Regions from separate parts of the Pseudoalteromonas tunicata genome, predicted to be linked through region 2. Evidence: predicted binding sites of a transcription regulator. Region 2 holds the regulator's gene; each other region holds the start of a gene.

Evidence for each region. Region 2 encodes MetJ, which represses methionine synthesis genes. Its sites were predicted from a motif close to TAGACGTCTAGACGTCTA; they were not measured.
Region 1: metE (5-methyltetrahydropteroyltriglutamate--homocysteine S-methyltransferase) is a predicted target of MetJ. The motif match lies at 4,275-4,292, and genes of this name have one in related genera.
Region 3: metK (methionine adenosyltransferase) is a predicted target of MetJ. The motif match lies at 3,525-3,542, and genes of this name have one in related genera.

What each region holds. Positions count from the first base shown of each region.
Region 1 is NZ_CP011032.1:2,498,946-2,509,557, reverse strand. It holds gene PTUN_RS11445 (NAD(P)-dependent oxidoreductase) at 1-762, shown strand, start outside; gene PTUN_RS11440 (hypothetical protein) at 841-1,179, opposite strand; gene PTUN_RS11435 (Nif3-like dinuclear metal center hexameric protein) at 1,336-2,091, shown strand; gene PTUN_RS11430 (YdcF family protein) at 2,134-2,886, opposite strand; gene PTUN_RS11425 (LysR family transcriptional regulator) at 3,032-3,916, opposite strand; gene metE (5-methyltetrahydropteroyltriglutamate--homocysteine S-methyltransferase) at 4,312-6,585, shown strand; gene PTUN_RS11415 (dicarboxylate/amino acid:cation symporter) at 6,837-7,985, shown strand; gene uvrY (UvrY/SirA/GacA family response regulator transcription factor) at 8,108-8,764, shown strand; gene uvrC (excinuclease ABC subunit UvrC) at 8,832-10,592, shown strand.
Region 2 is NZ_CP011032.1:3,468,518-3,479,129, reverse strand. It holds gene PTUN_RS15735 (class I SAM-dependent methyltransferase) at 269-907, shown strand; gene yihI (Der GTPase-activating protein YihI) at 963-1,541, shown strand; gene PTUN_RS15725 (DUF2489 domain-containing protein) at 1,538-2,035, shown strand; gene hemN (oxygen-independent coproporphyrinogen III oxidase) at 2,101-3,471, opposite strand; gene PTUN_RS15715 (malic enzyme-like NAD(P)-binding protein) at 4,070-5,311, shown strand; gene metJ (met regulon transcriptional regulator MetJ) at 5,354-5,677, opposite strand; gene metB (cystathionine gamma-synthase) at 5,922-7,187, shown strand; gene metL (bifunctional aspartate kinase/homoserine dehydrogenase II) at 7,194-9,539, shown strand; gene PTUN_RS15695 (penicillin-binding protein 1A) at 9,599-10,612, opposite strand, start outside.
Region 3 is NZ_CP011032.1:3,179,944-3,190,555, reverse strand. It holds gene PTUN_RS14495 (CYTH and CHAD domain-containing protein) at 76-1,596, shown strand; gene PTUN_RS14490 (START domain-containing protein) at 1,587-2,216, shown strand; gene metK (methionine adenosyltransferase) at 2,272-3,423, opposite strand; gene tkt (transketolase) at 3,706-5,697, shown strand; gene epd (erythrose-4-phosphate dehydrogenase) at 6,038-7,051, shown strand; gene PTUN_RS14470 (phosphoglycerate kinase) at 7,125-8,300, shown strand; gene fba (class II fructose-bisphosphate aldolase) at 8,469-9,533, shown strand; gene PTUN_RS14460 (choice-of-anchor I family protein) at 9,667-10,612, shown strand, end outside.

The DNA.
Region 1 (10,612 bases), 970 kb from region 2:
TGGGCCCATCAGTATCAAGGTTTGTTTGCGTTAACCCCTGCACAAGCAGCTAAAGAAGCCGATATAGTGTTTGTATGTGTTGGTAATGATGATGATTTACGCGCAGTGACTATCGAGCATGACGGTGTTTTAGCAGGTATGAAACAAGGTGCTATATTGGTTGACCACACGACAACTTCGGCCGATGTTGCAAAAGAAGTCGCCACAGCGGCTAAAAAGCAAGAGATTGAATTTTTAGATGCGCCAGTTTCGGGTGGTCAGGCGGGCGCCGAAAATGGTGTGCTTACGATTATGGTTGGTGGCGATGAAGCTGTGTTTAATAAAGTACAGCCAATTATGGCCAGTTACGCACGTTTCAGTCAGCTGCTTGGGCCTGTTGGGTCGGGTCAATTGTGTAAAATGGTTAACCAAATTTGCATTGCAGGTGTGGTACAAGGTTTGGCTGAGGGCCTACACTTTGCCCGCTCAGCAGGGCTTGATGGTGAAAAAGTGATTGAAACTATTTCCAAGGGTGCTGCAGGGTCATGGCAAATGGAAAATCGCTACAAAACAATGTGGGCAGGTGATTATAACTTTGGTTTTGCAGTTGATTGGATGCGTAAAGATTTAGGAATTGCACTTGATGAGGCACGTAAAAATGGATCTACGCTGGCGCTTACGACATTAGTGGATCAATTTTATGCTGAAGTACAAGCTATGGGTGGTAATCGTTTTGATACATCGAGCTTATTCGCACGTTTAGAAAAAGATAGAACTAAATAAGTTTTCGTGGGTAAATGTGACGTTGTTATAAAAGGTGCGATCAAACGCACCTTTTTAGCAGAAAATTAACGGGGTTAATTAGGCAAGTCCACGGGGTAAACGGCAGTCTTGAAATGTTTCTGCTAATTTGACTATCCAAAGCTCTTCGGCTGTGAAACCAGTATCATTGGTTTTGATTATGCTGAAGGGAGTTTTGGTAGGCTCGTTTTCTTCTATCGAAGAGTGTACTGGTGCTGTTTTCACCGCAGATGCATTTAAGTCATCAATTTGTGCATTAAGATCGGCTAAGCGAACATTTTTATTGCCATCAACACTGTACCAACCACCTTTTGCGGTGATCTCAGGTAACGTACCATGGGCTGCGACATAAGCCGCTTCAAACGCTGCTAAAACAGCTGTTTTATCAAGAGTGGTCATCGTATATCCTATTTTTATCGATACGAAGATTAGTTTGAAGCGAATAGTTATACCGATTTTTGCACTAACTTTCAAATTTTTGCCGTTTTTTCTTTATTTTCGCCGCTTTTAAACTGACAATTGCGGTAAGTTTTTTATTAATCAACAGAGTCAATTATGCAACGCAAAGACTTGCTACAGATCTTAGATAGCTTATTAAAGCCTCATTTAGTGCGAGACTTTTGCCCGAATGGATTACAAATTGAAGGTAAAAATGAGATTAAAAAAATTGTCACTGGGGTAACAGCAAGCCAAGCGCTAATTGATGCAGCGATTGCTGCTAACGCTGATGCGATTATTGTTCATCATGGCTATTTTTGGAAAAATGAAGCTTATCCTATTGTAGGGATGAAAAAGCGCAGAATCGCGGCATTGTTGGCTCATGATATTAACTTATTTGCTTACCATTTGCCGCTTGATGTTCACCCCGAATTGGGTAATAACGCTCAGCTGGCTAAATTACTCGATTTGGAGTTTGAGCAAGGTTTAGAGCCGGGATCTGCGCCAAGTGTGGCGGTTCGTGGTCGTTTACGTACCCCAATGTTAGGCCAAGATTTTGCCGATAAAATTAGTACGGCACTCAATCGTCCTGTGCTTAGCAATTTAGTCAGGCAAACTCCGATTGAAACCATTGCTTGGTGTACGGGAGGTGGTCAAGGCTATATTGATTTAGCCGCAGAACAAGAAGTTGATGCGTATTTAACGGGTGAGGCTTCAGAGCAAACTATTCATAGTTCGCAAGAGCAAAATATTGATTTTTTTGCAGCCGGTCATCATGCTACTGAGCGCTATGGCATTAAAGCCCTTGGTGAATATTTAGCTGAAAATCATTTGTTTGATGTTGAGTTTATTGATATTGATAACCCGGTTTAAGTATTTGGTTTGAGTAATAAAAATGGGCCGTTAGCCCATTTTTTATTGGCTTATTTCGAGCCAAAGATTGCCAATCCATTCATGTTGATGCTCGGTGAGCGCCATTAATGCTTCCGGTGTTGGTACAAACTGACGCCAAAGCGGATTCATCGGCATTTCTTGCCAATCGGTAGGGGCCGCAATAACATCAACACCTTGTTGATTAAACAATTCAACCGCTCTTTGCATATGGGCTATCGAAGTAACGAGAGCAACTTGGTTATCAACTAACTTAGGTGCCAGTAGTAAGGCTTCTTCTGCAGTATCGCGGGCTTTGGGATTGAGTAAAATTCGTTGCGGATCAAAGCCAATAGCGATGGCGGCTTGGCGCATAATTTCGCTATTACTGACACCCTTAAAACCACCTCCAGAGACAACCAGTTTGGCGCTAGGATAAAGTTTTGCTAATCTTAAGCCTTCGTAAAGCCTAGCTAGAGAGCAATGGCCTAGTTGTGAATTGGCTGGACGGCTTTTGTTGGGCATAATTTTACAACCAAGTACCACAACATAATGAATAACAGGGTGTTTATTTGAGTTAAATGCGCTGTAACTTGCTTCTTTTTTTTCAATAATCAGATTGCTGATAAAAGGAGTACTGAGCAAAATCAGCAAGACAAGCGGCAAGAACATCAGTAATAAGCCGCTACGCCGTTTTTGTCTGATTAATTGTATTAGGCCAAGTAAGACCAGCATCAGCATCAGTGGTAATGGCATTACCAAGCTACCAATCAGTTTTTTTAGTTCAAAAAAATCCATCTAAACAGTCTTTTAATGCGGTATTTAAGAGGTGCTATCTTACGGTTTTACGAGGATGAAACCCACAAAAAAATCGTTTTTATTCGATATCTTGATAACGTTTTGACAGTGGGCTTTGACAAACAAAGCCCTCATGAACGTCATACTAGCGACGGTTTTGTTTGCAGGTATTTAAAAAGTGTCGGTAAACAGGATTATCTTTCATGTTCTTTTTCATTGCTAAATACATTGGACGATTAAGCCCAAGTGCACCAAGCGGAATAGATTTAATTAATCCTTGGCTTTCATAAGGTGTTACCAACCAATCGGGTAGGGCAGCTACACCCATGCCCGCACTGACTAATTGAAAAATCAACAACCCCTGATCGACTGTTTTTAAATTACCGTCATACCGGGCATTTTGAATAAAGTGTTTAAAAATATCCTGACGCTCTTTTGGGATTGGATACGAAATAATAGTTTCATCTTTTAAATCAAGTGCGGTGACATAGGCTTTTTTAGCCAGTTCATGATCAGGTGACACAATGAGTTTGAGTTTGAAATCGAATAGGTGCGCATATTCGAGTTTATCTGGCTCACGAATATCAGAGGTGAGCACTAAATCTAACTCATCATTAAGTAAATCAGGGATAGCGTCGTAGCTAAAGCCACGTTCGTAATCAATTTTAATGTCGGGCCAAAAGTTATTAAATTCTTTTATTGTTGGCAGTAACCAGTGAAAGCAAGCATGGCACTCAACACTTAAACGCAACTGTGAGATCGGTTGGTTGAGGCTTTCTTTTAAACGGCATTTGGTGGCTTCTACTTTGGGTAAAATATCGTAAGCAAGTTCTAATAAAAGCATACCTTGTGGGGTAAAACGCACTGGGTGGGTTTTACGTTCAAACAGTTGGCAGTCAAGTTTGTTTTCTAGATCTTTGATTTGATGTGATAAAGCAGATTGAGTCAAAAAGAGCTCGCGAGCTGTATTCACTAATGAGCCGGTCTCTTTTAGGGTGGCAATGGTCTTAAGGTGCTTTATGTCTATCATCTTTAATAATTCTCATGTTTGATGTGAGAGAACCTAATGGAAAGTCATCATATCCTTTACTTTTAGATGTTTCAACTTCCAGATGGCTATATTTTTAGGTTGCTAATCCTGTTTAGGTTAATAATGAATCAACAAGACAGCGTTGTCATGGTTTTATTTCAATTTAAGCGGATGACTTTTTTAAATTTTTATTAATTAGATGAATTAACTTCACTTATTTAATTGTTAGTCATAAATGACACATTAAATAAAGAGAGAGCTGGGCAGTCTCTATAAGGGTTCAAAGCAATGTTAATTAAATTCATATTCAATGCGAAAACGTTTCGTTTTTAAGTACAAAATGTTCAGTATAATATTTTAGCCATCTAAACATCCAAATAGAAAGGTGAGATATTATGGCAACAATACATAACTTAGGTTTTCCAAGAGTCGGAAAACGCCGTGAATTAAAACATGCTGTGGAAGCATATTGGGCAGGTGATTTATCACGCACTGAACTGTTTGTTAAAGGCCAGGCTATTCGAGCGCAAAACTGGGCGTTGCAAGCAAATGCTGGGATTGCGCTATTACCTGTGGGTGATTTTGCTTGGTATGATCATGTACTCGCAACCTCATTAATGGTCGGGGCTATCCCAAAGCGCCATCAAGATGACAACGAAACAGTCGATATTGATACCCTTTTTAGAATGGGACGTGGGCGTGCCCCAACGGGATGTGCATGTGCTGCCAGTGATATGACAAAATGGTTTAATACTAATTATCACTACATTGTACCAGAGCTGCATGCAGGACAAGAGTTTGCGTTAACCTATACCGAGTTATTTGAACAAGTTGCTGAGGCACAAGCTATAGGGCATCAAGTAAAACCTGTTTTAGTTGGTCCAGTGACCTATTTGTATTTAGCTAAGGGAGTTGGGGAGGAGTTTGATAAATTATCGCTGCTTGAAAAGTTGCTTCCTGTTTATCAGCAAGTACTGACAAAATTGGCTAGCATGGGGGTTGATTGGGTGCAGATTGATGAGCCGATTTTGGCCCTTGAGCTCAATGAAGCATATCTAACAGCATTAAGTAAGAGCTTTAATGTTTTGCAAGGTCAAGGAGTGAAATTATTACTGGCGACTTATTTTGGTTCAGTCACGCAATATCTACCCCAAATAACCCAACTTGCCGTAGACGGGGTGCATCTTGATTTAGTAGCAGAACCACAATCGCTAGATACAATTAGTCAAGCTATTGGCGTTGATAAAGTGCTTTCATTAGGTGTGGTGAATGGTCGTAATATTTGGCGTGCCGATTTAAGCGCGGTATACGAAAAAATTAATGCATTAGTTACCAAGAGAGCTGAGCAAATTTGGTTAGCGCCATCGTGTTCTTTGCTTCATTGCCCAGTTGATTTAGCGCAAGAGCAAAAACTTGATCCTGAATTAAAATCATGGCTGGCGTTTGCTAAGCAAAAAGGCAGTGAGTTAGCGTTATTAAATACGGCCCTACAAACTGGAGATACTCAAGCTATTAACCAATATTCTGCGCCAGTTAAAGCTCGTTTAACGTCTGCGCGCGTGAACAATAAAGAGGTGCAGCAGCGTGTTGCGGCATTAACAACAGCTGACGGACAGCGCCATAGTAGTTTTAATGTACGCATCGCTGCCCAGCATGTCGCGTTGCAATTGCCTTTATTACCAACAACTACAATAGGCTCATTTCCACAAACTCAAGTTATTCGTCAGGCTCGTCGAGATTATAAAGCGGGGTATTTAGCGTTTGCTGATTACGAAGCGCAAATGAAAGCCGAAATCCGTTATGCAATAGAAGAGCAAGAAGCGGTAGATTTAGATGTGCTTGTGCATGGTGAAGCTGAGCGTAATGACATGGTTGAATATTTTGGTGAGTTACTTGAAGGTTTTGCGTTTACGCAATACGGCTGGGTGCAATCGTATGGCACTCGATGTGTAAAACCGCCTGTTATTTATGGAGACATTAGTCGCAGTAAACCAATGACGGTGCAATGGACAACCTATGCCCAATCGCAAACTAATAAACACATCAAAGGCATGTTAACCGGTCCTGTCACTATTTTGTTTTGGTCATTTAGTCGCGATGACTTAGATAAACCAACGATTGCCAACCAAATTGCACTTGCGCTTCGTGATGAGGTCGTTGATTTAGAACGTGCTGGCATTCAAATTATTCAAATTGATGAGCCTGCCTTTAGAGAAGGTATGCCGCTTAAAGCATCACAATGGCAAGAGTATTTAGCATGGGCGGCTTATGCATTTAGGGTGTCAGCCAGTGGTGTAAAAGATGAAACCCAAATTCATACCCATATGTGCTATTCAGAGTTTAATGACATTATTGATTCGATTGCAGATATGGACGCGGATGTGATCACCATTGAAACGTCTCGTTCCAACATGGATTTGTTAAACGCATTTGAAGAGTTTGCCTATCCAAATGATATTGGCCCAGGAGTGTACGATATTCACACTCCAAATGTGCCCCAAGTACAATGGATGAAAGGTTTAATTCATACTGCTGCCAAAAAAATACCAGTACAGCGTTTATGGGTAAATCCTGACTGTGGTTTAAAAACGCGTGCTTGGCCTGAAACCCGTGAAGCGCTAAAAAATATGGTGCAAGCCGCCAAAGAATTACGCCAAGAGTTGCGTTAAGTGTGCCTGATCGAAGCGCAAAATGATGTTAGATGTAAGTTGCCAAGCCTAAACTCACTGCGAGCTTAGGCTTTTTTGCTATGCGCTTTTTTAAAGCTAGATTAGCTCACTGAGCATTTAAATTGAGTGTTTTGCTGTTTTATCGAGCAATTGAACTGGTGTTGAGCGATTTTTTGTTTATAAGTCGTTAAATAATGATAAAAGAGAGAATTGGAATTAACACTTTGAACTGTTAGCAACGAGATAATGTAATGAACTTAATTTTAAAATTAATACTGGGTATTATTGGTGGCTTTTTAATTGGACTCTATGCGCCCACTTTAATTGTCGAACTTATTTATACTGCCAAAGTGGTCATTGGCGAGCTGATTGGTTTTACCATTCCCCTCATCATTGTTTTTTTTATTACGTCAGGGATTGCCAGTTTACCGCAAAATTCAGGCTCATTATTAGGTAAAACGGTTGGTTTTGCCTATGGCTCAACCATTATTGCAGGTACGCTTGCGTATTTGGTGGCAAGCTTAGTGATCCCGCAACTAGGCGGCGAAATAAACCTTGCAAGCAGCGATGCAGTTGAAATTCAATCCTTCATTAATTTAGAAATCCCACCTTTATTTGGTGTAATGACAGCACTTGTGACAGCCTTTATTTTTGGTATTGCGATTAGCAATATGAATTTAACCCACTTAAAACAAGTGTCTGACCAAGGTCGCGATGTGATTGATGGTTTATTAGCTAAAGTTATTATTCCGGCATTACCCTTTTACATTGCAGGTGTATTTGCCGAAATGACGGTGGCAGGCACGGTTTTTGATACGTTAAAAACCTTTGCACTGGTTCTTGCAATGGCGTTAGTGATGCATTGGCTTTGGTTAACTGTACTGTATGTGGCAACAGGGATCGCGTTAAAACGTAGCCCACTTGAGTTACTTAAAAACATGTTACCAGCCTATTTTACAGCATTAGGAACGATGTCGAGTGCTGCTACTATACCGGTTTCGCTCCAGTCGACAAAAAATAATCAAGTTAAAGACGCCATTGCTAACTTTTGTGTGCCTTTATGTGCCACAATCCATTTATCAGGTTCAACCATCACTATTGTTACGTGTGCAACAGCTGTAATGTTTTTATCGCCAGACTTGGCGCTACCAAGCCTAACAAGCATGTTGCCATTTATTTTTATGCTTGGCGTTGTAATGATTGCTGCTCCTGGTGCCCCAGGTGGTGCGGTGATGTCGGCACTTGGTTTACTTACTTCTATGCTTGGCTTTAATGAAGCCGCTGTTGCTTTAATGATTGCACTTTATTTAGCACAAGATAGCTTTGGCACAGCTTGTAATGTAACCGGTGATGGTGTAATTGCATTGTGGGTTGACAAATTTTCACAAACAAAAGAATAAGTTGTTATAAAAACGGCTAGATTAAGCCTTTTTTATTAATAGCGTTTAAAACGAAATATGGTAAATTGGTCATTGCGTTGTAATGCCCATTTTTGACGATAGATGTATATGAGGAACCTGCTTTGATTAACGTACTTTTAGTTGATGACCATGAGCTGGTAAGAACCGGAATAAAACGTATATTAGATGATATACGTGGCTTTAAAGTGATTGGCGAAGCAAAAACCGGTGAAGAAGCGGTGACTTTTTGTCGTCAAAACCATCCAGATATTGTGCTGATGGATATGAATATGCCCGGCATAGGCGGATTAGAAGCAACAAAGAAAATTTGTCGTTACTGCCCAGATGTAAAAGTGATTGTATTAACCGTGCATTGCGAAGACCCATTTCCAAGTAAAGTGATGCAAATTGGTGCGCACGGTTATTTAACCAAAAGCGCAGGCCCTGATGAAATGGTCAATGCAATTCGTGCGGTTAATTCTGGTCAGCGTTATATTGCTCCTGAAATTGCTCAGCAAATAGCATTAGCACAATTTAGTGGCCGCAGTGATGAAAATCCTTTTAAAAGTTTATCTGATCGCGAATTACAAATTATGTTGATGATCACCCGAGGTGAAAAAGTACAAAATATTGCCGATCAACTCAATTTAAGTTCTAAAACCGTCAACAGCTACCGTTACCGTATGTTTGAAAAGTTAGGTATTGGTGGAGATGTTGAGCTGACTCACCTTGCTATCCGCCATAAAATGATTGAAATTGACACCGATAGTTTTTCGTAAGTAATAGTTTGTGTTTGATGCAATTGAATTCTTAAAAACTTTATCGAGTGAGCCGGGCGTTTACCGGATGCTCGATAAAGACGACCATGTTATCTACGTTGGTAAAGCAAAAAATCTTAAAAAGCGTGTGAGTAGCTATTTTCGAGCCAATATTCCTGAAAGTAAAACTCGAGCATTAGTTAAGAATATTCACCAAATTGAAGTGACCCTCACAAATACTGAAACCGAAGCCTTATTGCTTGAGAACAATCTCATTAAGCAATATATGCCACGTTATAATATCTTGCTGCGAGATGATAAATCCTACCCTTATATTTTAGTGACAGAACACCGTCATCCAAGAATTGCATTTCATCGAGGTAGTCGTAAACAAAAGGGCGATTATTTTGGTCCATTTCCAAGTTCAGGCGCGGTTTCAGAAAGCTTACGCTTAATGCAAAAAATCTTTCCGGTGCGTCAATGTGAAGATGCGTATTATCGAGCGCGAAGCCGACCTTGTTTACAGTACCAACTAAAACGTTGCTCTGCACCGTGTGTTGATAAAGTATCTGACGAGGAATACCAACAAGAAGTACAGTTTGTGAAACTGTTTTTAAGTGGTAAATCGTCTCAGGTCATTGCTGCATTGGTAGATAAAATGGAAAAGGCCAGTCTGGCACTTAATTTTGAGCTAGCAGCAAAAATCCGCGACCAAATTTTGTTACTGCGTAAGATGCAAGAACAGCAATCGGTCAGTGGTAATTTTGCAGAAATGGATGTGATTGGCTACCAAACTAAAAATGGATTAACCGCGGTGCATTTATTAATGATCCGCGATCATAAGATTTTAGGCAGCAATACCTTTTTTCCTAAAATTCCAAAAGATTCGATTGATGATGAGATTTTATCGTCGTTTATTGCCCAGTATTATTTATCGGTAGGTCGCTCAAGTCGGATTGCAAAAGAAATTATTTTACCTTTTGCTATAGCTGATACCGAAGTGCTTAATGCGGCAATTTCTCAAGTTGCAGATAAAAAAGTGCATTTAAAAGCTGTGCAGCGAGGAGAACGCGCTGAGTATTTAGAGTTGGCTAATAAAAATGCCCTTAATAGCATTTTAACCAAACAAAGTGCGCAAGACTCAATTAATAAGCGTTATGCAGCTTTAAAGTCAGCTTTGGCACTTGATGAAATTAATCGTATGGAGTGTTTTGATATCAGCCATACCATGGGAGAGAATACCGTCGCTTCTTGTGTGGTGTTTGATGGCCAAGGACCAAATAAAAAAGAATACCGCCGCTATAACGTTAAAGGGATCACTGGCGGCGATGATTATGCCGCCATGGCTTTTGCACTTAAAAAACGTTACGGCAAAATGACCGATGTGACTAAAGTCCCCGATGTCGTTTTTATCGATGGTGGAAAAGGGCAGTTATCGCAAGCTGAGCACTTTTTCTCTACGTGGACGCTTGAAAAACAACCGCTATTAGTTGGGGTTGCCAAAGGTGTTAGCCGAAAAGCGGGTTTAGAAACATTATTGATTGACGCAGGGCGAAAAACCATTAACCTCAGTGCCGATTCAATTGCATTACATTTAATTCAACATATTCGGGACGAATCGCATCGTTTTGCGATTGCTGGCCACAGAAATAAACGTCAAAAACAACGTAATCAATCTGTGTTAGAAGAAATACCTAATGTTGGACAAAAAAGGCGCCAAGCCATATTGAAGTTTTTAGGTGGTATGCAGGGTGTTTTAGGTGCCAGTATTAGCCAGTTAGAAAAAGTACCCGGGATCAGTCAAGAGTTGGCTGAAAAGATATTTAATCATTTGCATGACAAAAGCTAAGGCTTCATGCGAATATAACC
Region 2 (10,612 bases):
TAAGGCTATTTAGTTTTAAGTTCACAAAGGAATGCTAAGAAAGCGTTAGGAAGACCGAAAATAATAAAATTCATGGAAGTTTAATAATAAAAACAATATGGATAGTAAAAAAATAATAAAAATATGACTGAAGACAAAGATCAAACAGTCGAAGGGAGAGGTGTCCAGGTTACTAGGCACTCGAATTAGTAGGCGGTAGAGCAATCTACCGCCTTTTTATTTTGTTTTTTGTTATACTGCACCCATTCACCTGTTAACCCATCATACTATGACTTATTGCTGCACACTTTGTGGTGCTGAAGCTGTATCACACTTTCATACCGATAAACGCCGTGAATATGTTCAATGCTCAGTTTGCCATCTAGTATTTGTTCCTGAAGCTTTTTATCTCAATCGAGAAGATGAAAAAGCGATGTATGACAATCATGATAATAATATCGAGGATTTGGGCTATCTGCGTTTTTTACAGCGAGTCATTGACCCTCTCGTTGAGCAAATTACGCCTAATAGTTCAGGGCTTGATTTTGGCTGTGGACCAGGTCCTGCTTTGGCACATATGTTGACTGAGCAAGGTTATGAGATGAACGTGTATGATATTTTTTATGCTCCAGATAAAACTGTATTACGGCAGCAGTATGATTTTGTCACTTGTACTGAGGTAATCGAGCATTTTAATCAACCTGCAAAAGAGTGGCCGCTATTGCTGTCATTGGTTAAATCAGGTGGCGTTTTGGCATTAATGACTAAACTTGTGATTGATCATGCAAGGTTTTTAAATTGGCATTATAAAAACGATCCAACTCACGTTTCTTTTTTTAGTCGGGCAACATTTGAATTTTTAGCAAAACGAGACAATTTAATGGTTGAGTTTGTTGGTAATGACGTAATCATTTTTAAAAAGCCATAACGAAATCCCTCCTATTGATGTAAAATACACCCAATTACTGAACGGTTGAAAGCAAATGAGCAGAACGAAAACACGTAAAGGCGGCAGTCTTGCCCCAAAAAAATTAAGTAAAGACAAATTAAAAGAAATGCGTGCACTAAAAGAAGTGCGTGCTAAAGCAAAAACAGGCAATAAACCTGGTACGCGTAATGCTGTTGAAGGCAAAAATAGCCAACAAGAAACGAATGTAAAAAAAGATAGTCAACCAGGAAAGGGCAGTAAAAAGCCTGTTAGCCTAGTTGCAGGTGCTGCAGCTGTAATTGTGCCAGAGCCAGTGCTTAAACGTCATTTAGAGCCACAGGTCGAGCTTAAGAAAGTTGTGCCAGTTGAGTTGTCGCCTGAGCAAGAGTTAGAGCAATTAGAAAATGACCAACGTTTACTTGATTTAATTGATCGTCATGAAAGTGGTGAATTATTAGTTGGTAAAGATGCTAAATACTTCAATACCAAAATTGCGCGCCATCAAGCCCTTTGTGAATTACTGGGTATTGAAGATGAAGATGATGATGATGAGCAAGGTGATGATTTATATAGCCAATTTTTATCAAACAATTTAGCTGATGAATGGCTTGATGATGACGAGGATGATAAATGAGTGTGCTATTAATCGTAAGCTTGATTTTAGGTGCGATTATTATTGCAGGGTTGGCATTTTATGCTGGCCGTTTATTGCTCCAAGTAAAAGTACAAAATGAAAAAGTTGCTGAAAAGAAGGCTCAATATCAAGCTCAGCAAGCGCAAAAAAACCTAAAGTTATCAGACAGCATTAATTTAATTGCCAAAGCAATGAAGGAAAAGCAGTGTGAATATTCTGAAGGTTGTTTGCGAATTTGGGTATTAATGTCGCAATACCAGTTTGAACAAGAGCAAGATTTAGCTCTGGCTTATCCTGGTGTTTTTAAAATGTATGATGCAGTGAAAGAAATGCCCACTCATCAGGCGCGTAAAAAATATTCAAAGAAAGAAATTTTTCAGCAAGATTCTTTACGTTGGCGTAAAGAAGAAGAATTTGAAGCTGAAATTATGCAAGATTTGGTGTTAATCATCGAGCGCTTTCCTGCAGACCCTGCCACAAAAACGGTGATTTAATCGTTTCAGTTGTAAAAAGAGCGACCATTGAGTCGCTCTTTTTTATTGCATATCACTTATTAAGGCTAAATTACTTGTGAAAAACGAGTGAGTTTTGCTTGGCGCTGTAAATAGGCATCAAAAGCCATACAAATGATGCGAATAAATAAACGCCCCTTTGCTGTTACAGTTATCGTCTTTGGTTCAACAGACAGCATATTGTCTGCTGCTAGAGTCTGTAATTGCACTAAAGCTGATGCAAAGTAGACTTTAAAGTTAATACCATACTGACGCTCAATCGTTGGTATATCAAGTGTGAAGTGGCAAATTAATTGGCGAATAACATCGGCTCTTAGGCAATCGTCATCATTTAATGTCAGCCCTTTACAAACCGCAATACCAGAGGTTTCAACCGCTTGGTAATAGCCTTTGAGCTCTTTGGGATTTTGAAAAATACTATTGCCAACTTGAGAGATTGAAGACACACCTAAGCCGAGTAAATCACAATCTCCATGTGTGGTATAACCTTGAAAGTTACGATGTAAAAGACCTTGTTGTTGGGCTATTGCTAAACTGTCATCTTTTTTAGCAAAATGATCCATTCCAATTAAGACATAACCTGCAGCGGTCATTTGCGCTAGGGTATTTTTAAACATTGCCAGCTTGTCAGTGGCGCAAGGCAGGTCTTGGTCTTTTATTTTTCTTTGTGCGGCAAACCGATCGGGAAGATGGGCATAGTTAAAAACAGAGACTCTATCAGGTGAAAGGCTGATAAGTTGATCTATCGTCGCAGCAAAGCTCTCAGGTGTTTGTAATGGTAGGCCATAAATCATATCGGCATTAACCGATTTAAAACCAAGTTGGCGTGCTTCAATGACTAAGTTAGCAACATTTTCGGCGCATTGTTCACGGTTTACGGCCTTTTGTACATCATCATTAAAATCTTGAATACCAAATGATACTCGGTTAAATCCTAATTGAAACAGCACGGATAGCATATTCTCCGCAAGTGATCTGGGATCAATTTCGATTCCTTTTTGCGCATCTGCTTTGAACTGAAAATGCTGGTTTAGCATGTTAATTAGTCGAGTCATTTGTGCTTGATCTAAAAATGTTGGCGTGCCACCACCTAAATGAAGCTGTTCTACTTCGTAATGCTGATAAAGCTTTGCCTGCGCTGTTATTTCTTGTTCTAAATAATCGAGGTACAAGTCTGCTTTGTGTTGATGGCGTGTCACAATCTTATTGCAGCCGCAGTAGTAACACAGCTGATGACAAAAAGGGATATGAATATAAAGAGATAGCTTTTTATTGTTGGTTTGCGCCAGTGCGCTGAGCATATCTTGTTTGGAAAAGCCGTCATTAAATGACAATGCCGTGGGGTAAGAGGTATATCTTGGGCCAGATACGTTATATTTTTTGATCAGAGAATCATCCCAATCGATAGTATTTTGCACGACGAATGCCTTAAATAATGCTGATGAATGAGGCTTAAATTATAAGTGGCGAGCTCAAACATAGTTTGATCTGGCACAAGCTAACCAAAAGTAATCGTAAAAATACTAACGATTAAATATGAAAATTTATTCAGTTTAGGCATTTAAAAAAGAGTTTATAAGGTGGTTGTTTTTAGTACTAAGTGATGGTGAGGAAAAGGTTTTTATCTGGTCATATCTGTTATTATTTTTCGTGATATGTGGGTTATCCTTCATTAATAATGGTTTTTATGGTGAACTTTGATTTTAACTTGTATCAATTGTAAGAGTGCTTATTTCGGTTATAGATAGGTGTTTTTTTATAGCGTTTTACGTGGTATTTGTTGGTTTTATATTCATAATTTTGTTTATTAATATGCATAAATAAGTTGTTAGTAAGGGGAATTTCTGTGAAAAGGGGAGTAAAATCACTAAAATTAGGTAGAATATAGGCAAATGATCGTTTTTTGTTGTTTGACAGTATTTTACTTGAAATTCTGCTTAATACAGGTATCGTTAAACTCAGTAGCGAATTTTATCTCACTCTCACACTTAACTTCTTGCAGGAAAATATCGCCTCATGTCAGACTTTAGAGAACAAGCTTTAAAATACCACGCCGAACCCGTTCCAGGTAAAATCAGTATTGAATTGACTAAACCAGCTGAAACAGCAAAAGATCTTGCGCTAGCTTATAGCCCTGGCGTTGCTGAACCTGTTCGTGAAATCGCAGCAAATCCAGCCGATGCTTATAAATATACCGCTAAGGGCAATTTAGTTGCTGTTATCTCAAATGGAACTGCCATTTTAGGATTGGGTAATTTAGGGCCATTAGCATCTAAGCCCGTAATGGAAGGTAAAGCACTATTATTTAAGCGTTTTGCTGGAATTGATTCTATCGATATTGAAGTAAAGCACCGTACTACCGAAGACTTTATTAATACGGTTGAAAATATTGCTGATACATTTGGCGGTATTAATCTTGAAGATATCAAGGCACCTGAATGTTTTGAAATTGAAAAAGCACTAATTGAGCGTTGTGATATCCCAGTATTTCATGATGATCAGCACGGTACAGCGATTGTGACGGCTGCAGGTATGCTTAATGCGTTAGAAGTTCAAGGCAAAAATCTGCACGATGCACAAATTGTTTGTTTGGGTGCGGGCGCTGCTGCAATTGCATGTATGGAGTTGCTAATTAAATGTGGTGCTCAGCGTGAACATATTTATATGCTTGATCGCAAAGGTGTTATTCATACCCGTCGTGATGATTTAAATGAGTATAAAGAACTGTTTGCAAATAATACTGATAAGCGTACCTTGCAAGATGTAATTACCGATGCCGATGTCTTTGTTGGTGTATCTGGCCCTAATTTAATTTCTGCTGATGACTTAAAGTTGATGGCTGATAAACCAGTGGTATTTGCTTGTTCAAATCCAGATCCTGAAATTCATCCTGATGAAGCTAATGCTGCGCGTACAGATTTAATTATGGCAACAGGTCGTTCTGATTATCCAAACCAAGTTAATAATGTTTTGTGTTTTCCGTTTATTTTTCGTGGTGCGCTCGATGTTAGGGCAAAAAGGATTAATGATGAAATGAAAATTGCTGCTGTAAATGCAATTCGTCAAATTGCTAAAGAGCCTGTGCCTGCTGAAGTATTGCAAGCTGCCGGTGTCGATTCGTTAGAATTTGGCGCACATTATATTATTCCAAAACCAATGGATCCGCGTTTGTTGCCACGTGTAGCATTAGCGGTAGCGCAAGCTGCCGTAGCTTCAGGTGTTGCGCGAATTCCTTTACCTGAAAATTACATGCAGTAATTTTTACGTTAAAAAAAAGCCTCAACTTAGTTGAGGCTTTTTTTATTCGTCTTCTAAAACGGGTAATTCTAAGCCCATTCTGAGCATTATGTCGCGCACTTCGGCTGGAACGTGCTCAGGGTTATCTTTGCGTAAATCTTCATCATTAGGCAGTGGCTGACCAGTAAAAGCATGAAGAAATGCTTCACATAACAATTCACTGTTGGTGGCGTGGCGTAAGTTATTAACTTGGCGACGAGTGCGTTCATCGGTTAAAACTTTTAATACATTTAGTGGGATAGAAACGGTAATTTTTTTTACTTGCTCAGATTTTTTACCGTGTTCTGCATATGGGTGAATATATTCACCATTCCATTTTGTTGCCATAAATATTGGTTGCCTTAATTGAACTGCGTGCCTTGTTTGCCAATGTTGTAATTATTAAAAATCCCAAAGAATATTATCTATAATCTAAAGTTATTGGCTTTGTCGTGGCGAAATTTTATCGGTTTAAAATATATAGTCAAATACCATTTATTTAGCTATTTAGACGTATAAATGTTTTGACTTCTGCCTTGTGTTAATTTAACCTTTTAGACGTCTAAACATCTAACTGTTTGTGGGTTTTAAAATGAACGATACCAAAAAAGCGACTATCGCAGTCCGTAAAGGAATAGAAGCTGATAAACATCACGGCGCAGTCGTGCCACCTCTATATTTATCAACAACTTATTCTTTTGCCGATTTTAATACCAAGCGCGCATATGATTATGGCCGCAGTGGTAATCCAACTCGAGATATCTTAGCTGAAACATTAGCTGAGCTTGAAGGTGGCGCAAAAGGTATAGTTACCGCAACAGGCATGGCTGCGGTTCATTTAGTGACTCAGCTGTTATCAAGCCAAGACACTTTAGTGATCCCTCATGATTGTTATGGTGGTAGTTATCGTCTTTTCACTAGTTTAGAAAAGCGTGGCTTATTAAAATTAAAAGTTGTTAATTTTACTCTAGATAAGAGTTTTGATGATATTGAACAAATTAAACCTAAGTTAATTTGGATTGAGACGCCAAGTAATCCGCTTTTACGTTTAACTGATATTGCTAAAGTTGTTGCTACAGCAAAAAAATGTGGTGCTTTAGTTGCTGCGGATAACACGTTTTTATCGCCAGCATTGCAAAATCCTATTGAATTTGGTGTTGATGTTGTTGTGCATTCAACAACTAAATATATTAATGGACACTCGGATGTTGTTGGTGGTGCGGTGATTGCTCGTACTCAAGAGCTTGGTGATGAGCTTGCTTGGTGGGCTAATAATATTGGCATTACCGGCGCACCATTTGATAGTTATTTAACTTTGCGCGGTATTCGCACTTTGAATGTCCGGATCAAGCAACATGAGCAAAATGCCTTTTTAATCGCCGAATATTTAGAGCGTAGCCCTTTTGTTAAAAGTGTTTATTACCCTGGGCTTGAATCTCACCCGCAACATCAATTAGCTAAACAGCAACAGCGTGGTTTTGGCGGTATGGTTAGTTTTGATATTAAAGGTGATATCAACGATGCAGCTCGTTTTTTAACTAATTGCAAGCACTTCACCTTGGCTGAGTCTTTAGGTGGCGTTGAAAGCTTAATTTGCCATCCAGCGACTATGACTCATGCAGGAATGGATCCTCAGGCTCGTTTAGAGGCTGGGGTAGGTGATACTTTAATTCGTATTTCAGTGGGTATTGAGGATATTGAAGATTTACTCGCAGATTTAGAGCGAAACTTTTCTGAAACTCGCCCTGGTGAAGATAAGGGCCAGCCAGTAGCTGAGCCAAAGCCAGTTAAAGCAGATGAGCAAAATAACTCTTCAGCCGCATTTTGTTTTAGCCCTGCTCACGTTGCATTATGGTAATTTAAGATGACTCGTTCAGTACACAAATTTGGTGGTTCAAGCTTAAGTAGTGCCAAGCGCTATCATGCAGTGACTAATATTATTTTACAGCAAGCGGCACTTGGTGATGTTGTTGTAGTTTCAGCCGCAGGTAAAACGACTGATACCTTAGTTAAGCTTTGGCAGAGTTATCGCCAAGCCGATCAGCAGGCTATATCGGATGTTTTAGCATTACTTTCGGCAAATCAGTTTGAATTAATTGCTGATTTATTAACTGATTCTTATAAAGATTCAGCGCTTGAGCTGTTGGATGCCGAGCTTATTTCGATAGGCGAAAAAATTGCCTCGCAACATTTACAAGAGGCTCATCTTTTAGCGCATGGTGAGCTGTGGTCTGCACGGTTATTAGGTTTATATTTACAGCAGCTAAATGTTGCAGCACAAAGCTTTGATGCCAGAGAGCTGCTGACCTTAGCGCAAGGTGTATTGCAACATGAGAAAAACGTAATTGCCTGTGGGCAATTTAGTGCAACAAAATATAATGTTGTTACAGGTTTTATCGCAAGTGATGAACAAGGGCAAACCATTACACTCGGTCGTAATGGGAGTGACTATAGTGCGACTTTATTTGCGCGTTATATCTGTGCTGAGAGTGTTTCAATTTGGACTGATACCCAAGGTGTATTTAGTACTGATCCTCGCAAAGTAAAACAAGCGATTCGTTATGGTAAAATTTGCCGTGGTCAAGCAAATTTGCTTGCTCGTTTGGGAAATCCAGTTTTACATGCCAAAACACTAACCCCGCTTAAAGACACTGATATTAAACTTGTTGTGCGCAGTAGTTTTGATAGTAGCAGTGCGGCGACTGAAATCGTAAAAGAAGGATTTGCGAAACAAAAACGTTTTATCACCAATCTAGATCATTACGATTTATTAAAAGTTGCAGATTTACATGAAGGTGAAGTGGGTGAGCTAAGTCGGATAGTACAGCACGCACTTCATCATTTTGTGGAAAAAGATGAGGTATATTTACTTGTGCCAGCTGCTTTAGGTCATCAAGTTTTAACTCTGTTGGCTGGGCGTTGTAATCTAGTTGAGTCAAATGTGTCGGGTATTGCCTTGGTGTGTCAGCATGGAGATGGCCATCAATTAGCGCAATCGGCAAAAGTAATTTTGGCAGAAAATAACGTTAATTTACGTTTTATTTATAGTCATGAAGATTATTGTATTCTGCTTTGTGAGCAGCAGTTAGATACTGACAGATTAACAATTTTGCATGATAAGTTAGTCAGTGTTTCACAAGAGTTGGCTGTGGTTGTGGCGGGCTTGGGCAATGTAGGTACCGTATTCTTAGAGCAGTTAAAAGAGCAGTTAAGTCGTTTAAATCAATTATTGCCCGTGAAGCTGGTTGGCTTAATACGCAGCGAGCAAATGTTATTTAATCCTACTGGGATTGATGTGCAAAATTGGCAAGCTGCTTGGCAGACTCATGCGGTGTCATACCATGAAGCTGAATTATTAAGTCATTTAGCTGAGCTAGATTATGAGCATAAGTTAGTGATTGATATCACAGCAAGTGAGCAGTTTAGTCAATTGTATCCTCAGTTTGTTGCTCATAACTGCCACCTTATTTGTGCCAATAAATACGCTGGAACAGCTCCACTTGCTTGGTATGAGCAATTACAACAAAGCTTAAAGCAGCGTAACTTGCAGTGGCGTTATAATACGTCGGTTGGAGCTGGGTTACCGATTAACTTTGCATTAAATGATTTACAAAACTCTGGTGATAAAGTGCAAAGGCTTAGCGGTGTTTTTTCTGGTACGTTATCTTGGCTTTGCAGCCAATATACCGCTGAAGTGCCTTTTTCTGAATTAGTTATGCAAGCCAAAGCGATGGGTTATAGTGAGCCCGACCCGAGAGAAGATCTTTCTGGCCGAGATGTACAGCGTAAGTTACTTATTTTAGCCAGAGAGTTGGGTTTAAACTTAGAGCTTGATGACATTGTGCTTTCGCCTTTAATGCCCGAAGCTTTAAGTAACGGTGATTGGGAATTTTTTGTTGATAATCTTGCATTACTTGATACTTATGTCAGCGAGCTTGCTGCAAAGGCTGCGTTAGAAGATAAAGTATTGCGTTATGTTGCTGAATTGGTTTTATCGGATGATAAAGTGACAGCTCAAGTTGGCTTGCAAGGTGTTGCGAAACAAGATTCTTTAGCAACCTTAAAGCCAGGTGATAACATCTTTGTCATTAACAGCCGTTGGTACCAAGATAATCCTTTGGTGATCCAAGGTCCGGGAGCCGGCAAAGAGGTGACGGCTGCGGGTGTGCATTCTGATTTATATTGGTTATGTGTTTCGTTAGCTAAATAACCTACACTAAAATAATAAAAAGGCGCTATTGCGCCTTTTTTGTAATTAATTTTGAGTTGTTAAAACAACTCATCATCTTCCGGCTCTGGTGAGCTCACTTCGAAAATAGCTTCTGCTTTTGGTTGTGCATATTGAGTTGGCACCGTTTCTTTGGTAAAAAACTCAAATCCACTTGTATGGTCTGTTTTATCGCTTAATAATCCTGATGCATAATCAATACGCACCGAGATTAACCCATCGGGTTGGTAAACATTTGAAATTGGCATGTCTTGTAACGCAAATTCCATAAACCCTATCCAAGCTGGCAAAGCCGTTTTCGCTCCCGATTCACCAAGAAAGGTTTGATTTTTATCTAAGTTACTGTTGTAACTTGTTCGACCAAGGCTAATTCCAGGGCTGTCAAAACCGACCCAGGTTGTGGTAAGCAGGTCGCGATTAAAACCAGTAAACCAAGTATCCACAGCATCATTAGTGGTACCAGTTTTACCTGATAAATCATGGCGATTTAATTTTTGAGCGCGCCAGCCCGTACCTCGCCAAGAGGTTTTATGTTTCCAGCTACCGCCACCCCAGATACCACTTTTTAAGGCATCTGCAATTAAAAATGAGTTTTGGACGCTGATCACGCGCGGGGCGTAATGAAAACTATCCTTAATTTCATCGTTTGAACACTCAGCGCAGGCTACTAAAGGTTGTGCTTGTCTGATGGTTTTGTTATTTGCATCATCAATACGACTAATAAAATATGGCTCGATTAAATGACCGCCGTTGGCAAAAGTTGCCATTCCAGTTGCAAGTTCAAGAGGGGTGAGTGAAATACTACCAAGCGCTAGTGATTCATTACGTTGGATATCAGCTGGATTAAAACCAAAATTTAACAGGTAATCAGCGGTTTTGCTTAGTCCCACAGCCCTTAACAATCGGACTGAAATAACGTTTTTAGATTCTCCAAGTGCGCGTCTAACACGGATTGGGCCAACATAAACCTCAGGATCATTCTTTGGCCGCCAAGCCGTGCCATTTGTTTCGTCCCATTTATTAATTGGAGCATCATTTACTATGCTAGCAAGGGT
Region 3 (10,612 bases), 290 kb from region 2:
AAAAATTTGCATTGAATAGGGGGGATGGTTTATTTTGGACACTTCTTTAACTACCTTAAAAGCTATCTAACCTCTATGGATACAGAGATAGAACTGAAATTTCTTGTTTCAGATACTGTTATCACCCATATTCCCGGACTTATCACTCAGTTTGGTAAAAGAATAACAAATTTCCCTGCTCGTAATTTACTGAATGCGTATTTTGATACTCCAAATCGTGAGTTGCGTGCGCTCGATATTGGATTACGAACCCGCTGTTGTGATGGCGAATGTGAGCAAACAATAAAATTAGCCGGTGAAGTGGTGGGTGGGTTACATCAACGTCCTGAATACAATGTTGCTCTTAGTGGCAATCGCCCTGATCTTGAAGCTTTCCCTGCTAATATTTGGCCGCATGGCATGCAAATAAGTGCAATTAATCAAAGTCTTTACCCTATTTTTAGTACCAATTTTATTCGTCGTACTTGGTTAGTTGAAACTGAAAATGGCTCAGAGATTGAGGTGGTATTAGATAAAGGCGAAGTCAGCGCAAGTGGTCAGCATTTAGGTATTTGTGAAGTTGAGATGGAGCTGAAAAAAGGCCATCGTAGTGATATTTTTGCCTTAGCAAAACAATTAATACAGTGCTCGGAAGTCCGTTTAGGTCTTTACAGCAAAGCGGCGCGTGGGTATATGTTGGCCGATCATAAACCGTTAAAAGCAGATAACTACATCAATTATGTGCCTTTAACAAACGATATGACTCAAGAACAAGCCTTAATTGCCTGCTTAAATTATGGTATTCGTTTTGTTCAAAAGCATGAGCAGTGTTATTTTGAAGACGCTAAATTTAAAACTCTAAAATTAATGATGGATGGCATAGCCCTTATTCGTCATACATTTTGGTTGTTTGAAGCGATCGTTGATAAACAGGCAACAGAGCATTTACGCCAAGAATTAAAATGGTTTTTACACACCTTCTCTTGGGTAGAAGGGGCGATTCAAATCAAAACGTTCACTTCAAAAAAACATGCTTATTATAAAAAAATAAGTAAGGCTCCGAGTTTAAATGCTGTGATTGAAGATATTAGAGAGCAGCGCCCTCGCATTGCATCCATCAAAGCCATTTTTCAATCACCGCGTTACAATAATTTGATTTTAGCGCTCACCACTTTTTTAGTGGATAAATCATGGCGTACTGCGTGGTCTGCACAAAATGTGCAAGCGGCTGAGTTAAAGGTTATTGATATTGCTGCCGATTTATTTGAAAAAGATTGGCAAGAAATGCAAACCTTGTTACCACTTGAACGCGCTTTAACGGCACAAGATTATTTAGCTCAGAAAAATGAATTACAGCGAAACTTGCTCAGCGGTGCTTGTTTAGGCTCGTTATTTGCGTCAACTAAACGTGATGAGTATCGTAGCCCTTGGTTTGATATTGTTGAAGGAATTGATGAACTTGGCACATTGGATTATTTACAGCGCTTATCTGAGCAGCAATCTGATGATGCACTTGCAAATATTCAAGTTTGGTTGGCTCAGAAAACCGAGAATTTAGTAGCCGCAATGGAGCAAAGTCGACAAGTGACTTTGAAGCAAACACCATATTGGCGTTAAATCTGATCTTTAAAGTACCAGCCACACTCAGCATGAGCTTAATGTGCGTTGCTCTTTGTGCAGAGCCTGCTACTTGGCAATGGGTGAGTAGTAAGCAGGAGGTTGATTTATATAAACAAGAAACTGAATCTGGCTTAATCCGTATTAAGGCACATACAGTATCTACAGGTACGATTTCAGCATTTATTGCTTTGCTGCACGATACCGAGCATGCGTCACTTTGGATTGATAGAGCTGTTAAAGTTGAGGTGCTTGCTCAGCCAAGTGAAACTGAATTTATTGTTTATACTGAATTTTCGGCGCCATGGCCGCTCAAAAATAGAGACATGTTGACCTATTCGAATTATCAATCTAAAACGGATGGTAGCTTTGAATTTGATATTACGGATCAACATATATTGCTTGAACAATATCAGCAACAGCTCAAATCAGATAATACGATACGTATTAAAGATGTGCGTGCTCATTGGCAGGTTAAAGCGCTTACCGACACTACTATTGAGATTGAGTATCAGGCATTTGCCGATCCTGATGGTGCAGCACCTAATTGGCTTGTTAATAAAATGGTATTAAAGAGTGCTCAAAATACCTTTGTAAATATGCGAGCTCGATTGCAATAATAAAGGCGCTTTGTGAGCGCCTTTTTTATTATTTAATTAACTGATAGTTAATTAATTACAGACCTGCAGCGGCACGAAGTGCATCGGCTTTATCTGTTTTTTCCCAAGGGAATTCGTCACGACCAAAGTGTCCGTATGCTGCTGTTGGCAAGTAAATTGGACGCTCTAAATCTAGCATTTGAATTAAACCATATGGGCGTAAATCGAAGTGCTCACGAATTAACTCGATTAAACGTGACTCTTCTAATTTGCTAGTACCAAATGTTTCAACACTGATAGATGTTGGCTCTGCAACACCAATTGCGTAAGACACTTGTAATTCACATTTATCAGCAAGACCAGCAGCTACGATATTTTTTGCTACATAACGAGCAGCGTAAGCAGCTGAACGGTCAACTTTTGATGGATCTTTACCAGAGAAAGCACCACCACCGTGACGTGCCATACCACCGTAAGTATCTACGATAATTTTACGGCCTGTTAAACCACAGTCACCCATAGGTCCGCCAATTACAAAGCGACCAGTTGGGTTAATAAAGAATTTAGTTGCGCTACTGATTAATTCAGCTGGTAATACTGGCTTAATAATCGTTTCCATTACCGCTTCAATTAAGTCAGCTTGAGAAATCGTATCACAGTGCTGCGTTGATAAAACAACTGCATCAATTGCAACAGGCTTACCATTTTCATAAGCAAATGTTACTTGTGATTTAGCATCTGGACGTAACCAAGGTAAGGTGCCGTCTTTACGTACTTGCGCTTGACGCTGTACTAAGCGGTGCGAGTAAGTAATCGGAGCTGGCATTAAAACTTCAGTTTCATTACATGCATAACCAAACATTAAACCTTGGTCACCAGCGCCTTGTTCTTCAGGGCTTTTACGATCAACACCTTGGTTGATGTCTGGAGATTGTTTACCTATGGTATTTAAAATTGCACAAGAGTCGGCGTCAAAACCCATATCTGAGTGGGTATAACCAATTTCACGCACTGTTTTACGTGTTAACTCTTCAATATCAACCCAAGCGCTCGTTGTAACTTCGCCACCTACCATCACCATACCAGTTTTAACGTATGTTTCGCAGGCTACGCGTGCTTTAGGGTCTTGCTCTAAAATTGCATCTAGAACCGCATCAGAAATCTGATCGGCGATTTTATCCGGATGGCCTTCAGATACAGATTCAGAAGTAAATAAATGTCTTGCCATTTTATTTATACTCACAAAAATCGCGCCCACGTAGGTGGTAAATCGCGCTTAAAAAATTTAGGGTGATACTTTATATGAAAGTGACTTTTTTTCATAGTGCTTTTACGCCTAGACGGCTAAATTAAAATCATAAGGCCGTATTGTTATTAAAAAGTGACAAACAAGATTTATTATTGCAGGTTTTTTCATTGCTCCAACTGGTGTAATAAGTAAGAATAGCTCCATACCCAAACTAATTGGGACTTACAACCAGCGCAAACACACTTAAAGGTAGGAGAATTCATGCCGTCTCGCAAAGAACTTGCTAATGCAATTCGTGTCTTATCAATGGACGCAGTACAAAAGGCCAACTCAGGCCACCCTGGAGCCCCTATGGGCATGGCTGATATCGCAGAAGTATTATGGCGCGATTATCTTAACCACAATCCAACAAATCCAGAGTGGGTAGATAGAGATCGATTTATTCTCTCTAACGGCCACGGTTCAATGCTGATTTATTCTCTTTTACATTTAAGTGGTTATGAGCTTTCAATTGACGATTTAAAGAATTTCCGTCAAATGCATTCAAAAACCCCTGGGCACCCAGAATATGGTTATGCACCAGGTATTGAAACCACTACGGGTCCACTTGGTCAAGGGATCACAAATGCTGTCGGTATGGCAATTGCTGAAAAAGCGTTAGCGGCACAATTTAATCGTGATGAGCATGATATTGTTAACCATTATACTTATACTTTTTTAGGTGATGGTTGCTTAATGGAAGGGATTTCGCACGAAGCCTGTTCATTAGCCGGTACATTAGGACTTGGCAAACTAGTCGCATTTTGGGATGACAACGGTATTTCAATTGACGGTGAAGTTGAGGGGTGGTTTACCGACGATACTCCTGCACGCTTTGAAGCCTACGGCTGGCATGTAGTGCGTAATGTCGATGGTCACGATAGTGAAGCGGTGCGTGCAGCTATTGATGAAGCCCGTGCGCAAACAAATAAGCCGACTTTAATTTGTTGCAAAACTATTATCGGTTTTGGCTCACCAAATAAATCGGGTAGCCATGATTGTCATGGTGCACCGTTAGGTGATGCAGAAATTGCTGCAGCCCGTGAGTTTTTAGGTTGGGAACATGGCCCATTTGAAATTCCTGCCGATATTTATGATGCATGGGATAACAAAGCCAAAGGCTCTGATCTTGAAGCGAGCTGGAACTCTAAATTTGCTGCCTACAAAGCTGCATATCCAGAATTAGCTGCTGAATTTGTTCGTCGTAATAACAGCGAATTACCAGCAGATTGGGCTGAAAAGTCACAAGCATATATTGAACAATTACAAGCGAATCCTGCCAATATTGCATCACGTAAAGCATCACAAAATGCACTTGAAGCATTTGGTCCATTATTGCCTGAGTTTATGGGCGGTTCAGCTGATTTAGCTGGCTCAAATTTAACTCTTTGGTCTGGCTCTAAAGGCCTAACAGCTGAAGATGCATCGGGAAATTACATTTTCTACGGTGTGCGCGAGTTTGGTATGTCAGCCATTATGAATGGTATTACCTTACATAAAGGGTTTGTACCTTATGGTGCTACTTTCTTAATGTTTATGGAATATGCGCGTAATGCTGTGCGTATGGCGGCATTGATGAAGCAACCTGCTATTTTTGTTTATACCCATGATTCAATTGGTTTAGGTGAAGATGGTCCAACACATCAACCTGTTGAACAAATTGCGAGCATGCGTTTAACGCCAAACTTAGATAACTGGCGTCCATGTGACCAAGTTGAATCAGCAGTTGCATGGAAAGCGGCTATTGAGCGCAAAGATGGCCCAACAACACTTATTTTTTCACGTCAAAATTTAGCGCAGCAAACGCGTTCTGCTGAGCAGTTAGCCAATGTTGCTAAAGGTGGTTATGTACTGTCATGTGACGGTAATCCAGAAATCATTTTAATTGCAACCGGTTCTGAAGTGCAATTAGCGCAAGATTCAGCAGCAGCACTTCGCGCCCAAGGTAAAAAAGTACGTGTTGTTTCTATGCCATCAACTGATGTATTTGAAGCGCAAGATGCGGCTTATAAAGAGTCTGTATTACCTAAGGCTGTTAGTCGTCGAGTTGCGATTGAGGCGGGTATTGCTGATTACTGGTACAAATATGTTGGTTTAAATGGTGCCGTGATTGGTATGACGACGTTTGGTGAATCAGCACCTGCGGGTGAGTTATTCCAACACTTTGGTTTCACAGTAGAAAACATTGTTGAAAAATCAATCGCACTTTTTTAATTTCAATTAAAAGAAGTTAATTAATGAAAGCCAGTTTTAACACTGGCTTTTTTATTAACTAAGGGGTAGCTTGGTGATAGTTAATGAGTCAATACCTGCCAAAACAAACTAACCACTTCATTAATATCTTGGGTCTCAAATAACCGGACCTTTACTTGCCTTAGTTTTTCTAATCTGAAAATTAATTATTTTCGCTATCGAAGATGGCGCGGGTCGTTTACAATAGCCCCATTAATTAATTGTAAATCTAAAGTTGAAGTTTGCTGCTTGGGTGTTGATTTTATCTAAGCCAGTAATGTTAAGGCTTTATCTACTTTTATCATGCGGAACCCTTTTTTAGATGGCAATTAGACTTGCAATAAATGGTTTTGGTCGCATCGGTCGTAACATAGTACGTGCTATTTATGAATCCGAACAACACGATCGCTTTAAAGTCGTCGCAATTAATGAACTTGCCGAGCCGCAAGGAATTGCCCACCTGTTAAAATACGACACCTCCCACGGTCGTTTTAAATTTCCTGTTCAGTTAGATGGCGATAGCTTAAATGTCGCAGGCGACAGCATTGCTTTGTTTGCCCTTGATTCACCTGCCGATTTACCATGGGCTGAGCTTGATGTTGATGTGGTTTTAGAATGTACGGGGGTGTTTCATTCTCGTGAGCATGCACAAATTCATTTAGCTGCGGGTGCTAAAAAAGTACTCTTTTCTCAACCAGCCGATGCAGATATGGATGCCACTATTGTTTATGGCATTAACGATGATGAATTAACCGCAGCACATACCATAGTATCGAATGGTTCATGCACCACCAATTGCATTGTGCCAGTTATCAAGGTGATTGATGATGCCTTTGGCATTGAATCAGGTGCAATTACAACTATTCATGCATCAATGCATGATCAGCAGGTTATTGATGCATATCATCCGGATTTACGCCGTACTCGTGCTGCAAGTCAATCGATTATCCCGGTTGATACCAAGCTAGCTCGAGGCATTGAACGTATTTTACCTAAATTTCATGGTCGTTTTGAGGCGATTGCCGTACGAGTGCCAACGATTAATGTTACCGCAATGGATTTGAGTGTCACACTCAATACCGATGTAAATCTAGCTGATATTAATCGTGTCATTAAAGCCGCTGCAGGTGGACGTTTGACCGGAATTTTAGATTACACCGAAGAGCCATTGGTATCGGTTGATTTTAATCACGATCCACATTCTTGTATTATTGATGGCACACAGACACGTGTTAGTCATAAACGCCTAGTAAAGTTATTAGTTTGGTGTGATAACGAATGGGGCTTTGCTCATCGTATGCTTGATACCTCGTTTGCGATGATGAGTGCCAAATAATCGTTTAAAATTAATTTATTGCGTATGTCATTTACTTTTTGTAAATGAATTTTAGTTGAAAAAGGAGCAGACAATGTCAGTCATTAAAATGGCCGATTTAGATTTAGCAGGCAAACGCGTGTTAATTCGTGAAGACTTAAATGTACCAGTGAAAAATGGCAAAGTGACCTCAGATGCGCGTATTCGTGCTTCTTTACCAACAATTAAGTTAGCCCTTGAAAAAGGCGCTAAAGTGATGGTGATGTCACACTTAGGTCGTCCAACTGAAGGCGAATATAATGAAGAGTTTTCGCTTGCTCCTGTTGTTGATTATTTAAATGATGCGCTTGATTGTGCTGTACGTTTAGAAAAAGATTATTTAAACGGCGTAACAGTTAATGACAATGAAGTCGTGGTATTTGAAAACGTTCGCTTTAATAAAGGCGAAGGTAAAGACGATGAAACCTTAGCAAAACAACTAGCTGCATTATGTGATGTGTATGTTATGGATGCATTTGGTACAGCGCATCGTGCTCAAGCATCAACCCATGGTGTTGGTGTTTTTGCTCCAATTGCGTGTGCCGGTCCATTACTTGCTGCCGAACTTGAAGCATTAGGTAAAGCCCTTGATAATCCAGCACGCCCGTTAGTGGCCATTGTTGGTGGTTCAAAAGTATCGACCAAACTAACGGTACTTGATTCATTGTCTAAAATTGTTGACCAATTAGTAACTGGTGGCGGTATTGCCAATACGTTTATTGCAGCGGCAGGCCATCCTGTTGGCAAATCATTATATGAACCCGATTTAATTGCTGAAGCACAAAAGTTAACTGCGGATGCAAAAGCAAATAATGGTGACATTCCGGTTCCAACCGATGTTGTTGTTGCTAAAGAGTTCTCAGAATCAGCTGTTGCTACACTTAAAGATGTGTCTGAGGTAACTGATGACGACATGATTTTTGATATCGGTCCAGATTCAGCGCAGCAGTTAGCGACTATCATTAAAAATGCTGGCACGGTGGTTTGGAATGGCCCAGTTGGTGTATTTGAATTTGACCAGTTTGGCAATGGCACCGAAGCGATTGCTAAAGCAATAGCTGAATCAAATGCGTTTTCAATTGCTGGTGGTGGCGATACATTAGCTGCCATTGATAAATATGGTGTTGCAGACCAAATATCTTATATTTCAACAGGTGGTGGTGCGTTCTTAGAGTTTTTAGAAGGCAAAGTACTTCCTGCTGTTGCGATGTTAGAAGCGCGCGCTAAATAATATTTGTAACCCACTTAGGTCTCTTCTCTCACTTTGATACTTAAGTAGGCTGGTTAGCCTGAGCTTGCTCAGGCGGTGACTTGAGCCATAAATTGAGTCAGTAAAAAATTAATCTATCCGTTCATACCAGATAGCATTCGGTCGCTATCAAATATTGGAGAAAGCAAAATGGCTTTAATTAGTATGCGTCAACTTTTAGACCATGCAGCAGAATATGGTTATGGGGTTCCAGCCTTTAACGTCAATAACCAAGAGCAAATGCGTGCCATCATGGAAGCGGCAGACAGAACAAATAGTCCTGTTATTGTGCAAGGTTCTGCTGGTGCTCGTGCTTATGCCGGTGCCCCTTTTATTCGCCATATGATTTTAGCAGCGATTGAAGAATGGCCACATATTCCTGTAGTAATGCATCAAGATCACGGTACTTCACCAGGTGTTTGTCAGCGTTCAATTCAATTAGGCTTTTCATCTGTAATGATGGATGGTTCATTAATGTCTGATGGTAAAACACCATCGACTTATGAGTACAATGTCGATGTAACACGTCGTACTGTTGAAATGGCGCATGCATGTGGTGTGTCAGTTGAGGGTGAGCTAGGTGTTTTAGGTTCACTTGAAACAGGCGAAGCGGGTGAAGAAGACGGTATTGGCGCTGAAGGTAAACTTGATTTAGACCAGCTACTAACTGATCCAGAAGAAGCGGCTGATTTTGTTAAAAGAACCGGTGTTGACGCCCTTGCGATTGCTTGTGGTACATCACATGGCGCGTATAAATTTACCCGTCCACCAACAGATGATATTTTAGCAATTGACCGCATCAAAGAAATCCATGCTCGCATTCCAAATACACATCTTGTTATGCATGGTTCATCGTCAGTACCACAAGAGTGGTTAGCTGTGATCAACGAATACGGTGGTCAAATTTCTGAAACTTACGGTGTGCCAGTTGAGCAAATCGTAGAGGGTATCAAACACGGTGTGCGTAAAGTAAATATCGACACTGATTTACGTTTAGCATCAACAGGTGCAATTCGTCGTCACTTAGCACTTAATCCTTCAAATTTTGATCCACGTAAGTTTTTAGCTGAAGCAACTAAAGCCATGACGGAGATTTGTATCGCACGTTATGAAGCCTTTGGTACAGCAGGACAAGCGAGCAAAATTAAACCAATTTCGCTTGATGAGATGCATTTGCGTTATTTATCAGGTGAGCTTGCAGCAAAAATCAAATAACCTTGATTCGCTGATTTAAAAAGCCCTTTTATGGGCTTTTTTTATGCCTAAAATTTGTCATACCAATGGCATAAAAATGTCATTTAAAGATGTTCTGCTAGTGGCTTTAATTTTAACTATCAGGATGTTGGATATGTATAAAAAATCGATTATTGCGTTGAGTTTATTAACCTTACTGAGCGGGTGTAGTTTAGAAGGTGATGATGGTGCAGCAGGCGCCAAAGGAGCAACTGGAGAAACGGGGGCCACTGGCTCTGCGGGAGAAACCGGTGCAACAGGTAAAAATAATAACGGTTTATATGATATTCATCTGGTGGGTCGTGCGGTACTTAATGCGCAATCGCCCGAAGGGGCTGCAGAAATTGTTGCTTATCAAGCAAGTAAACAATGGATTTATGCAATAAATAGCTCAGGATCAAAACCAAGTGTTGAGATTATGGCTGCAGCAAATCTCGACGCGCAAACCTTAGTAAAAAATAACGAAGGAGTGATCACCAATACTAATTTAGTGCCAGCAATCAGCATCGATTTGTCGCTTAATACTCCAGGTGATGCTAACAGCATTGCTATTTCATCCGATGATAAATTATTGGCCGTTGCGATGGCTGCAGCGCAAACCGGTGTCGCAGGTCAAATTGCTTTTTATGATATCAGTGGCGATAGTCCGGCATTTATTCGTAATGTAACGGTTGGTTATTTACCTGACATGGTGACCTTTACGCCCGATAACAGCAAAGTTGTAGTGGCCAACGAAGGTGAGCCTGCAGGTGATTATTCGGTTGATCCTGAAGGCTCAGTTTCAATTATCTCAATTGTGAACGGTGCGCCAGCAGAGACAGCGACAACACTGAGTTTAAGCGGTTTTAACGATAAACAAGCCGAATTAGTAGCCCAAGGTGTAGTATTTGCAAACCCAACTGGTCGCACTATCAAAGGTAAAGTGATTAATACTAGCGTTGCGATGGATCTAGAGCCTGAATACATCACTATTAGCACAGATAGCAAAACGGCATATGTCACGGTTCAAGAAAATAACGCCTTATTAATTGTTGATTTAGAAAATAATACTTTGAAGCTAC